2 regions of the Bradyrhizobium sp. 604_D8_N2_3 genome follow, and region 1 is predicted to be linked to the other one. Evidence: riboswitches for the same ligand, from Rfam matches in the RefSeq annotation. Region 1 holds a riboswitch; the other holds the start of a gene.
What was found. Region 1 has a riboswitch for cobalamin ahead of AB7245_RS16095 (energy-coupling factor ABC transporter permease). Riboswitches for the same ligand answer to the same signal wherever they lie in the genome.
Positions count from the first base shown of each region.

Region 2: linked by a shared signal. The riboswitch ahead of AB7245_RS14800 (TonB-dependent receptor) and the one ahead of AB7245_RS16095 (energy-coupling factor ABC transporter permease) in region 1 are both predicted to bind cobalamin.

Region 1 is NZ_JBPWPM010000001.1:3,391,088-3,397,074, reverse strand. Features, by position in the region: gene cobF (precorrin-6A synthase (deacetylating)) at 1-605, opposite strand, end outside; gene AB7245_RS16095 (energy-coupling factor ABC transporter permease) at 652-1,329, opposite strand; cobalamin riboswitch at 1,367-1,584, opposite strand; gene cobA (uroporphyrinogen-III C-methyltransferase) at 1,603-2,361, opposite strand; gene AB7245_RS16085 (cobyrinate a,c-diamide synthase) at 2,358-3,668, opposite strand; gene cobM (precorrin-4 C(11)-methyltransferase) at 3,668-4,450, opposite strand; gene AB7245_RS16075 (cobalamin biosynthesis protein) at 4,447-4,815, opposite strand; gene cbiT (precorrin-6Y C5,15-methyltransferase (decarboxylating) subunit CbiT) at 4,812-5,987, opposite strand, start outside.
Region 2 is NZ_JBPWPM010000001.1:3,118,269-3,124,255, reverse strand. Features, by position in the region: gene AB7245_RS14815 (efflux RND transporter periplasmic adaptor subunit) at 1-1,427, opposite strand, end outside; gene AB7245_RS14810 (FixH family protein) at 1,512-1,904, opposite strand; gene AB7245_RS14805 (hypothetical protein) at 2,007-2,372, opposite strand; cobalamin riboswitch at 2,603-2,810, shown strand; gene AB7245_RS14800 (TonB-dependent receptor) at 3,011-5,359, shown strand; gene AB7245_RS14795 (GFA family protein) at 5,498-5,905, shown strand.

The DNA of each region.
Region 1 (5,987 bases):
CACCAGATGTGCAGCCCGGCTGGATCGAGCGACTGGAAAGCCGTGCCGCCGTCGAGCATCACCACCACGGTATCGACGCCCTGCGGCCAGCCGCCTTCGCGCAAGCGGCGCCCCGTCGTGACCAGGAAGGGCTCGCCGATGTCGTTGAGCGGCAGCGCATGCGCCGCGCACAGCGCCTGGATCGAGGTGATGCCCGGCACGACCTCGATATCAGGCAAGGGATCGAGCCGCCGCGCAATGCGCAGCGAGGAATCGTACAGCGAGGGATCGCCCCAGATCAGCAGCGCGACCTTGCCTTTACCTTCGAGATGGCTGGCGATCGTCCGCGACCACGCCGCGGCCACGGCATCGTGCCAGTCGTCCACGCCCTTGTGATAGTCCGCTTCACCGGCATCGCGCACAGGAAGATCGAACTCGGCAATGCGCGTCGTTGGATTGGTGAGTACATCCGCGCAGATCGTCCGCCTGAGATCTGCGAGATCGGACTTCGCCGTCCCCTTGCGCGGGATCAGGATGAGATCGGCCGCGTTGATGGCTTGAACGGCGGCGCGCGTGAGCTGCTCGGGATCGCCGCAACCGATGCCTATCAGGGAGAGTGTCAGCATCGTGAGTGCGAAGGGCGGCCATCACGGCCGCCCGTTCGCTTGTCTCTCAAGCCGCGTTATGCAAACGCGGGGTAACGAGGCCGGGCGCGGTGACGCCGCGCAGCGACTTCGCCAGCGCCAGCACACCGAGGTCGGCCAGCGGCTCGATCACGATGACGAGCGCGTAGGAGGCCGCGAAGGTCGCGATGTTGACGAGGTTGGTCGCACCGAAGCCCGAGCCATAGAGCGCCCAGAACGCAACCCAGGCGATGACGCCGGCCTGATACGTGGTCGACAGCGCCAGCGCCTGGCGATACCTGAGATCGACATAGGCGGTGTTGCGGGCAATGATCCGCGCGGCGATCGCCTGGATCCCGAACAGCGGCACCAGCAGCGTGGTGACGTTCATGCCGAATTGCGGCAGATCGGGCGGCTCGAAGAAGATGCCCTGGAACAACAGTCCGAACGCAAGGCCGAAGGCCGCGGGCGCTGCCCCAAACAGCAGCAACAGGGTCGAGCCGAGGATGAAGTGCACCTCGGAGACGCCCACCGGGAAGTGCGGCAGGATCTCGAAGAAGACGAAAACGAGGCCCGTGGTGGCGAGCGTCCGCGCCGCGAACGACGTGATGCCCTGCTCGCGCACGGTCTCGACCGCGAGCTTCAGCGCAACGCCGCCGACTGCGATGCCGGTTGCGTAACTCAACACGAGCTTGGCGCCCGATACGACTCCGGGTTCGATATGCATGGTTCAGTTCCTTCCTGCCGTCACACCCGACGGCCTTGGCCACAAGACATGCACGGCCGGTCTCCTGGCTCGCGGTTCACTGGGGTTCTCCGGCCTTCCCGGGCCTTGCGGCCCAGTGGCTGATCGGAGTCCCTCACCGCTTACAGTCGCGGGGGCGGCTGGGGTTTTGGGCGGCGCAACTGTCCGCCCACCCCCATTCCCGATTATGCTCCGGCGGTTTGCGCCGCCTCGAGCACCATGCGTCTCCTGTGTGCCCCTTTCGCCAGCCGGGCGTCAAGGGGCGAAGGGCGGCCGGGACGGTCCTGACGGATAATCGCCCGCCAGCGCGCCAAACAGGATCACCGCCGCCGTCGAGGCCGCGCCGCCCCGCGCAAGCTGTTCCGCCAGCTCGGCAATGGTGGTGCGGACCAGCCGCTCGTCGGGACGACCGAGGGATTCGGCGAACAGCGCCGGGGTATCAGGGGCGAGGCCGTGCTCGATCAATTTTGCGACAAGCGCCGGAAAGGTGCGCCGGCCCATATAGACGACGGTGGTCGCTTCGGGATCCGCCAGCGCCGCCCAGTTCAAATTCTGCGGCAGCTCGCCGGTGACATCGGCCCCGGTCACGAACTGCACCCGGCGCGAGGTGTGGCGCCGGGTCAGGGGAATGCCGGCTTGCGCGGCGGCGACACAGGCCGAGGTGATTCCGGGAATGATCTCGTAGCCGATGCCGGCTTCGCGCAGAGCCTCCAGCTCCTCCTCGAGCCGGCCAAAGATACCGGCATCGCCCGATTTCAGCCGCACCACACGGACGCCGGCCGCGGCGTAATCGATCAGCAGGCGGTTGACGTGGTGCTGCTTGGTCGAGGGCCGCCCTGCCCGCTTCCCGACCGCGACGAGATTGGCGCCGGGCCGGGCCAGATCGAGGATCGCGCCCGAGGCGAGGTCGTCATAGAGCACGACGTCGGCATCGCGCAGCCGCGCGGCGCCTTTGAGCGTGAGGAGCTCGGGGTCGCCGGGGCCGGCCGAGATGAAAGTGACAAAACCGCTCACCGATCCTCCGCGATCAGATGGAAGAACGTGCCGGTGGCTTGTCCCCGCCGCGAGCCGGTCTCGGCGATGATCGCGCCTGTTGCATCGTGCACGACCGCCAGCGGCGTATCCGGCTGCGCGACAATCGTCGAATAGTGGAACTCGTGACCGCGCAGGCGCGCGCCGACCTGATGGCCCGGCATCGGCGCGGCGAGCGCAGCGAGACGATAGCCGAGATGCATGCGGCGCTTGGCAAAGCTCGTCTCCAGTCCGAGCAGGCCCGTCATCTCATGACGGACGCCGTCGGCGTCGGTCAGAGCGGTTCCCAGCACCATATAGCCTCCGCATTCGCCGTGCACCGGCCGTGTGTCAGCGAAGGCGCGCAAGCCGCTGCGAAAGCGCGCATTGGCCGCGATCGTGCCGGCATGCAGTTCGGGATAGCCGCCGGGCAGCCAGCAGACATCGGCGCTCGCGTCAGGCGCTTCATCGGCAAGCGGCGAGAATGTCGAGATCTCGGCGCCGGCCGCGCGCCAGGCCTCCAGCATGTGCGGATAGATGAAGGAGAACGCGGCATCGCGGGCCAACGCAATGCGCTGCCCGGGCGGCGTCACGTTCATGCCGTTTGCCGCCGGTTGCGGCGAACAGCTTGCTGCCGCCCGCAGCACCGCATCGAGATCGACATGCTCGGCGACGAAGCGCGCGGCTTCGTCGATCAGCTTGCCGATCTCGGCCTGCTCTTCGGCCTGCACCAGGCCGAGATGCCGTTTCGGCAGGCTGATTTCTGCATGACGCGGCAGCGCGCCGAACACGGCGATGCCGGCGTCGTTCAGTGCACGCCGCACGAGATCTTCATGTCGCGGGCTGGCGACGCGATTGAGCACCACGCCGGCAAGGCGCACGCCGGCACGATAGTCGCGAAGGCCTGCGGCGATCGCCGCCGCCGTCTGCGCCTGTCCGGAAGGATCGATCACCAGCAGCACCGGCCAGCCCAGCATCTCCGCAATGTCGGCGGTGGCGCCGGTGCCGGAGACGCCGCGCGCGGCGACGCCGTCGAACAGGCCCATCGAACCCTCCGCGAGCACGACATCGGCATCAGTGCCGCGACCCACGAGATGAGCAATCGTCCCGCGATCCATCGCCCAGCTATCGACGTTGACGGAAGCGCGCCCCGTCGCAGCGGCATGGAAGGCGGGATCGATATAGTCGGGCCCGCTCTTGAAGCACTGCACGTTCAATCCGCGATTGCGCCAGGCGCGCGCCAGCGCCAGCGTCAGCGTGGTTTTGCCGACGCCGGAGGCCGGCGCCGAGATGACAAGCCCTGCCGGCATCACGATGCCTCCGGAAAGCGCGGATCGGCGCCGACCGGCCGATAGCGCCGATCGTAATCGGCGGCATAGAGGCGGCTCTCGTCAAAATCCGCCGCTCCAAGCGTCTTGCCAACCAGGATCAGCGCGGTGCGCTCCATCTCGGTGCCGACGGCGGCATCGAGCGTCGCCAGCGTGGCGCGAACGATGCGCTGGTCCGGCCAGCTCGCGCGCCAGACGATCGCGACGGGGCAATCCGCGCCGTAATGCGGCGTGAGCTCGGCGACGACCTTGTCGAGCAGATGGATCGACAGATGGATCGCGAGCACCGCACCGGTGGCGGCGAACGCCGCGAGCTTTTCGCCCTCAGGCATCGCGCTGGCGCGGCCCGGCGTGCGCGTCAGCACGACTGACTGGGCAAGACCGGGCAGCGTCAGCTCAATCTCTAGTGCAGCTGCTGCAGCCGAAAACGACGGAACACCTGGCGTGACCGTGTAGGGAATACCGAGCGCGCGCAGGCGACGAAGCTGCTCGCCCATCGCCGACCAGATCGAGAGATCGCCGGAATGCAGGCGGGCAACATCCTTGCCGGCGGCATGCGCGGCGGCGATCTCCGCGATGATCTCGTCAAGCGACAGCGGCGCGGTGTTGACGATCCGTGCACCGGGCGGGCAATGCGCCAGCACGCCCTCGGGCACCAGCGAGCCCGCATAGAGGCAGACCGGACAGGCCGCGATCAGGTCGCGTCCGCGCAACGTCAGCAAATCCGGAGCGCCCGGCCCTGCACCGATGAAGTGCACCGTCATGCGCCGTCTCCTTCCGCGATCGCGGCGGTCGCGGTGCGATCCCGCGAGACCGCCCGCGTCGCAATCAATCGCGCGCGAGGACCAGCGGCAACGAGCGCCGCGGCTTCGGCGACCGAGCCCGTGCCGAACTTCTCCGCGACGAGCTCCGATTGCGTCGGCGTCTCGATGCCGGCCAGCATGTCCGCCGGAACCGGCTTGATCGGCACGCCGCATTCACGCGCGAGCTGTTTGAGCGGCTCCGCGTCGGCCTTGTCGCTGACAGTCGCGACCGCCGCAAGGCCCTCGGGACCACCCGCCGCCAGCAGCGCCTCGCGCAGCGAAGCCAGCGTGACATCCTTTTTGAATCCGAGTCCGGCGACTTTCATCGAACCGCACTCCATTGCACCACGGGCCGCGACGCTTCCCAGGACCGGTAGCGGCCGAGCGGCGCGGCATGGGCAATCTCGACCCGCATCAATTCGCCGCCGTGGCGCTGGTGCAGTTCGCCGAGCAGCGCCTCCGTCTCCAGCGTCACCGCATGCGCGACGAGCCGCGCACCCGGCGCAAGCCGCGGCCAGATGGCATCGAACATCGCGATATCGAGACCGCCACCGATGAAGACGGCATCCGGCGCTTCCAACGCAGCAAAAGCTTTCGGCGCGCTCCCCGTGATGACAGTGATCCGATGCGCCAATCCGAACGCTGTTGCATTGCTGCGGATATTCGCGGCACGATCCTCGCGCGCCTCGATGGCGGTCGCCGTCCCGCCGCACAGCGCCCATTCCACAGAGATCGAGCCAGAACCCGCGCCGATATCCCACAGCCGCTCGCCGGGTCGCGGCGCCAGCGCCGAGAGCGCCAGCGCACGCACCGGCCGCTTGGTGATCTGGCCATCATGCATGAAGAGATCGTCGGTCAGGCCGGAGCTGCGGGGAATGCCTTGCCCGCCCCTCGCCTCGACGGCCACTGCGACCAGGTTTTCGGCGAGATCGCCCGCAAAGCTGTCGGCACGATGCTCAGCGATGCTTTCGCGCGGCCCGCCGAGCGCGGCGAGAGTCCAGAACGCCGAGGCGCCACAACCGCGCTCGCTCAGCCATTTCGCGAGATCACCGGCGGCCTTGCCGTCACGCACGAGGCAAATGATGCGCGCACCTTGCACGAGATGCGGTACGAGACGCTCGAACGGCGCGGCATGAAGCCCGAGACAGGCGATGGCTTCGAGGCGCCAGCCGAGCCGCGCGGCGGCGAGCGAGAAGGTCGATGGCGCCGAATGCGCGATCCACTCGTTGGCATCGAGCTTCTCGGCGACACTTGCACCCGCGCCGTGCCAGAACGGATCGCCGGAGGCGAGTACCACCGTCGGCCGGCCGCGGCAGCTCAGCACGATGTCTGCGTCGAACGGCACCGGCCACGGACGACCGCGCCCCTCCACGTCAGCAAACGCGAGATGACGCTCGCCACCAAAAACAGTTTCTGCCTTGGCAAGCGCCTTTCGGCTTGCCTCGGACAGCCCGGCAAGGCCATCTTCGCCGATACCGATGATGGTCAGCCAGGGATC
Region 2 (5,987 bases), 270 kb from region 1:
TGATCTCCCGTTGCATTGCCAGGGCCGGCGTCGGTGGCCTGGGATGCCGCCTCGCCAAACCCCTTCAGCGCCGCCTTCAGGTTGCTTTCCGCATCGATCAGGAAGTTGGCGGAGGTCACCACCGCCTCGCCGTCCGCGAGACCATGGCGCACCTCGACATAGCCGCCGCCGCGACGGCCGAGCTTGACTTCCCGCGGTTCGAAACGCCCTTCCCCCTTGTCGACGAGGACGGCCTGCCGGCTGCCGGTGTCGAGCACCGCGCTGTCCTGTATCGCCAGGACGGGCGCGGCATCGGCCGTGTCGATATCGGCATCGACGTACATGTCGGGCAGCAGCACCGCGTCCGGATTGGCAAGCTCGATCCTGATGCGAACGGTTCGCGTGTCGCGGTTCACCTGCGGATAGACGACGGCGATTGTCCCGGTGAAGGTTCGGCCGGGGAAACTGCGCGCGCGCACCGCGACTGACTGCCCCACCGCGATGTTGCCGAGATCGCGCTCGGCCACGTCGACCAGCGCCCAGACCACCGAGGTGTCCGCGATCCGGAACAGGACGTCGCCGGGATTGGCCCGCATGCCTTCGATCGCGTTGCGTTCGAGCACGACCCCGTCGCGCGACGCAGACCAGCGTATGGCCACGGGCGCGGTGTGCGTCTTGTCCATCTCCGCGATGACGGACTCGGGAACGTCGAGATTGACCAGCCGCTGCCGCGAGCCGCGGCCGTACATCTCGACACCGCCGACCGTCCTGGAGGTGATCGTCGCGAGATATTCCGCCGCCGCGGACGCCACCGCCGAACTGTAGATTTCCATCAGCGGCTGGCCGGCCTTCACGCGCGTGCCGGTCGTCACGTCGGCGACCTTCTGCACGAAGCTCTCGGCGCGCATCGCGATCACCGACACGCGGCGTTCATCGAGCTGGATCGTGCCGGGCGCCTTCACCGAGACCCGGATCGGGCGCCGCGCGACGGGCTCGGACTTCACGCCCGCGCGCTGGATCTTGCCGGGCGACAGCTTCACCGTGCCGTCGTCGGTGTCGTCGCCTTCGTAAACGGCGACATAGTCCATCCCCATCGGATCCTTCTTTGGGACGGGCGACGTGTCGGGCAGCCCCATCGGATTGCGGTAGTAGAGGATTTTTCGCGGCGAAGCCGCTTGCGCCTTCGGTAGCGCCGGCGCGACGGCCGCTCCATCGTCGTCGTAGACCGGCACATAGTCCCGCCCGCGGTCGTCCTTCTTCTGACCCGCAGACCAGAGCGGCGCACCGCTTGGATCGCGGTAGTAAAGCGGCGTTCGCTCCGCGCCAGCCGCAGCCGATGATATGTCGGCCTCAGCGAGCCAGCCCGCACCGTTCGAATGCCAGTAGTAGCCGGCCAGGACCAGGCCACCGCCCAGCGCAAGAGCCGTCAGGAGACGCAGCGTTTTCATATGGTGTATCCGCGCGCCCGGGAGCGCGCGTCCGTGTGAAGGAAAAAGGGGAATGTCGGGCGCCGCCGGGCAGCGCCCGAACGCTCACTTGACCGCCGTGACGATCACCTTGCCGGTGACGGTCTCCGGTTCGCCCTGCACCTTCACGGACAGCGTCATCTGGTAGCGTCCAGCCATCGGCAGGTCCGTCTTGAAGGCGTACACACCCGGCTCCCTGGACGGCAGCGGCGCGACCGCCGATTCCATCTCGGCCATCCCGTCCGGGGCCATGTCGAGGCGGCTTTTGAAGATGACTGCGTCCGGTATCGGCTTGCCGGTCTGCTTGTTCGTCAGGCGAACGGCGAGCGTGACGTCTTCGCCCTTCTTCATCTGCGGAGTGACGGGCTCGAAGGCGTAGTCGCCCGCGCCCGCCATCGCGGCGGAAGCGGCAAGCGAAAGGGTGGCGGCGAGAGCCGCGGTGCTGATTTTGGAAAGCATTGTCCTGTCCTCATGAATTGATCTTTCGCCGTGGCGCGTGAAGCGCGCACGTCAGTCGTCGTCGCGAGCAGGCACGCCGCTCGCGTCTCGGGCTTTGCGAGATCAGATTCGAGGAGGTCGGAAAGGAGGACTGCCGCCGCGGAAGGAAACGACCTGATCCGGGGGAATAGCCATCGTGCTGGCCATGACGGCGAGACGTTCGAACGCCACGGGCCTGACATCACCGAGCGCGATGATCCCACCGACGCAGCAGAAGCCCATCCCGCACTTGTAGCCGCCGCTATGGGAGCCCGTTCCCTTCATGTCGGGACAACAATCGTCCATCGACATGTCGGCGTCGCCGCTCATGTGCATGGCCGTCTGCATGCCATCCGACGACATTGCGAGGTTCGCCGCGGACGCGCCAACCGGCAGCATCGCCAAGGATATGGCGATGGCGACTGCCAGGATGGTACGGACGAACTGCATCAATATCGACTTACCTTGTCGGGCCGGAACTCGGCCTCAGTAGCATACTCGGACACCAAAGGCAGTTATGATCGTGGTCAAGCGTTCGTTACCCAGGCTCGTCCGGAGGCCGGGTTGGACGTTTCGACGCGGTCCTTCGGACTATCGTGCAAAACAGCAACACAAGGCCACCATCGACCGACCGGCCCGTCCAGCAGCCCGCGCGGATGTTGACGCGCTCATCCCCTGATGCCAGTTTCGTGATCGGTAGTGTCCGCAAGGACTCTTCAAGGGAATGCGGTGCGTCCACCTCAGTGGGCAATTCCGCGGCTGCCCCCGCAACTGTAGGCGGATAGCCGACGACCAAACGAACCACTGGAGCCCCGCTTGGGCCTCTGGGAAGGTGGTCGAAGGCGATGACCCGCGAGCCAGGAAACCTGCTACCAGCCATGGTCACGCGCGAACGCATTGGGCGGGGTGCCCTGATGTCGGACAAGTAGCCGGTGCATCCGCCGCCTGGGGCGAAGGTGGATGACTAAGGCAACCGCGGTGACGGTTTGTTTGCGTCGCCGCAGAGCGTTGTCGTGCAAAATCTTCATTTCCGTGCTGGCGCAAGGCCAGCGTTATCGCGTGCTTTCCTGATTACTCTGCTCTCGTCGGTGTCCTTGTCGTCCGCGGCGCTCGCGCAAAGCGCGGCGCAGGACAACCGCTCCCGGGAGGTCGGCCCGGTGATCGTGTCGCCGCCTGCGCCGCGACAGGCTCCTGCCGTCAGCCCCGGCACTCAGAAGCAGCGCGCGGCCCGGCGCGCCGCGGGACGCAATCGTGGCGCCCCTGCTGTCGCCGTTCCGGCCGCGCAAGCTCCGAGCGGGCCGGTACAGACGCCGCTCAATACGGCAGCCGTCACCGACGTCGGCTCCCGGCTCGGCATCACGGCGCGCGAGATGCCGGCGACCGTCGAGGTCATCGGTCAACAGACGATGCAGAACCTGGGCATCCGGACCACGACCGACGTCGCCAAGGCTGCAGTCGGCGTCACCGGCGGCGATGCGCCCGGCGCGCCCGCCATCTTCTCGATGCGTGGCTTTTCCGGCGACCAGATCTCCACGCTCTACAACGGAATCCCGATCGGGCCGTCGACCATGACCGGCCGTCCCATGGACGTGGCTGGTCTCCAGCAGGTCGAGATCATCAAGGGACCGGACTCGCTGGTGGCGGGCCTCGGTGCGACCGGCGGCGCCATCAACTACGTGAACAAGGCGCCGCACACCGGACCAATCGTCAACGACGCCTTCACTTCCTACGATTCCTTCAACGGCTATCGCGCCGGTTACGGATCGGGCGGCAGCACGCTGATCAACGGCCTCGACTACCGCTTCGACATCAGCCATTTCAACAACAAGGGCTTTATCGACGACACCTATTCGAAGCTCAGCAACGTCTCGGGCCAGCTGAACTATCGCGTCAACGAGAACCTGAGGATCTGGGGCGCGACCGAATACAGGCAGGACAACGACCGCTTCTACTGGGGGACGCCGCTGGTGCCGGCGAACGCGCCGGGCATCGTGCCGACGTATGGCGTCGTCTCCGGCCTCTGGAGCAACTATTACCTCGGCGGCGGCACGCCGGTCCCGGTCACCATCGACGCGCGCACGCTGACCACGAACTACAACGTGCTCGACAATCACAGCGGCGCCAACGAGCTCTGGCTGCGCAGCGGCTTTCAATGGGACATCACCAACAACATCTCGCTGAAGAGCCTGGTCTATGGCTATGACGCCCACCGGCACTGGTTCAACAACGAGATCTCGTCGTTTGACCAGACCGTAGGCAATTTCGCAGGCGCGCAGAGCATCTACCGCGAGCGCCTGGCGCTCGATCACGCGCAGCGGCTCTACGGCAACATCACCGACCTCACCGTCAATTCCAATCTCGGCGGAATGGACAATCGCTTCGTCGCCACCGTGGCGGCGAGCAGCAACCAGTTCAACGTCTCGCAGGACACGCTGTTCTTCAATGACTACGTCGACCTCCTCAATCCGGACCGCGGCCTCTACGGCCCGCGCAGCGACGAGAAGATCTACACCCATCTCGACACCGCCTCGCTGTCGTTCGAGGACCGGCTCAAGCTGACCTCGACCTTTGCGCTGATCGGCGGCATCCGTTTTGAGAATATCGAGCTGTCGCGGACCCGCTTCGACGAGAATGGCCTCCTGAAAGCCAACTATCCTTTCTCGAAGACGTTCAATCCGGTCACCGGACGCATCGGCTACACCTGGGACATCGCGCCCGGCGTGATGCTTTACAGCCAGTACGCGACGGCAGCCGACCCGACGGTGGCGAACATCTTCATCCTCAGGCCCACGACGCCGCTGCTGCTCACGACGTCGCGGACCTACGAGACCGGCGTGAAGCTGCTGTCGGCCGACAGGCGCGCGGAGGCCACGTTCTCGGCCTTCGACATCGAGCGCAAGAACGTCTACGTCCCCGAAAGCGGCATCCTCTTCAACGTCGCCGGCAAGATGGCCTCCAAGGGCGTCGAGATCGCCGCCGCGGTCAATCCGGTCGCGGGCCTGAAACTATGGGGCAACGTCGCCTTCGTGCAGTCGCGCTTCATCGACTTCACCTATGTCGACGGCAATGGCGACTTCCAGTCCTATTCGGGCAAGACGCCGCCCAACGTTCCCAACTTCATCGCCAACGCCGGCGCCTCCTATCGCTTCGACACGAAGCTGCCGGTCGAGATCGGCGGCCTCGTCCGTCACGTCGGCGACCGCTTCAACTTCCAGGACAATCTGGTCACGATGGACGCCTACACGATCTTCGACGCATACGCGTTCGTCGATATTCCAAAAGCCTATTTCCCGGGCGTCGACCAGACCCGGATCAGCTTTCGCGTGAGGAACCTGACCAACAAGCTCTACGCGGCCTGGGGCGATCCGGGTTACACCGACCAGATCATCCTGGGCGCGCCGCGCAGCTACGAGATCGCGGCTTCGTTCAAGTGGTAGTCGCGGATCACCTCGCCCGCGCCGTGGCAGGAGTTGTCACGCGACAGTAGGACGCAATCGCAAATCGATTGCGCCGTTGAAGCCGCAGGTCTCGAGAGCTATCGATCAACGAGACCTGTCTTCCATCGGGAGGAACGCATGAGCACCATCACCGGCGGTTGTCACTGCGGCGCGATCCGCTATCAGGTCGAGGGCGAAGCGATCGTGCACGCGCTGTGTCACTGCCGCGATTGCAGGCTTCACGCGGGCGCTCCCGTCGTCGGCTGGACGATGTACGCGGACGATGCCGTCAAGGTGACCAAGGGCGAGCCCAAGGTGTATCACTCCTCGGAAAATGCCCGGCGGCACTTTTGCGGCGACTGCGGAACCGGCCTGTTTTATGTCAATGCCGACATGTTGCCCGGGGTCATCGACGTCCAGAGCGCGACCTACGACGATCCCGATGCCGTACCGGCGACGATGCACATCCAGGTCGCAGAGCGCCTTCGATGGATGGAGCGCGCGCACGAACTGCCGACATTCGACCGCTATCCTCCGCCACCGTAGCGGCGCGCGCGAAGCGTTCGCCGTCTAGATGGAACCGCACAAGCACCATCTTGCAACGACCGGACGATTTCACGTACATTCA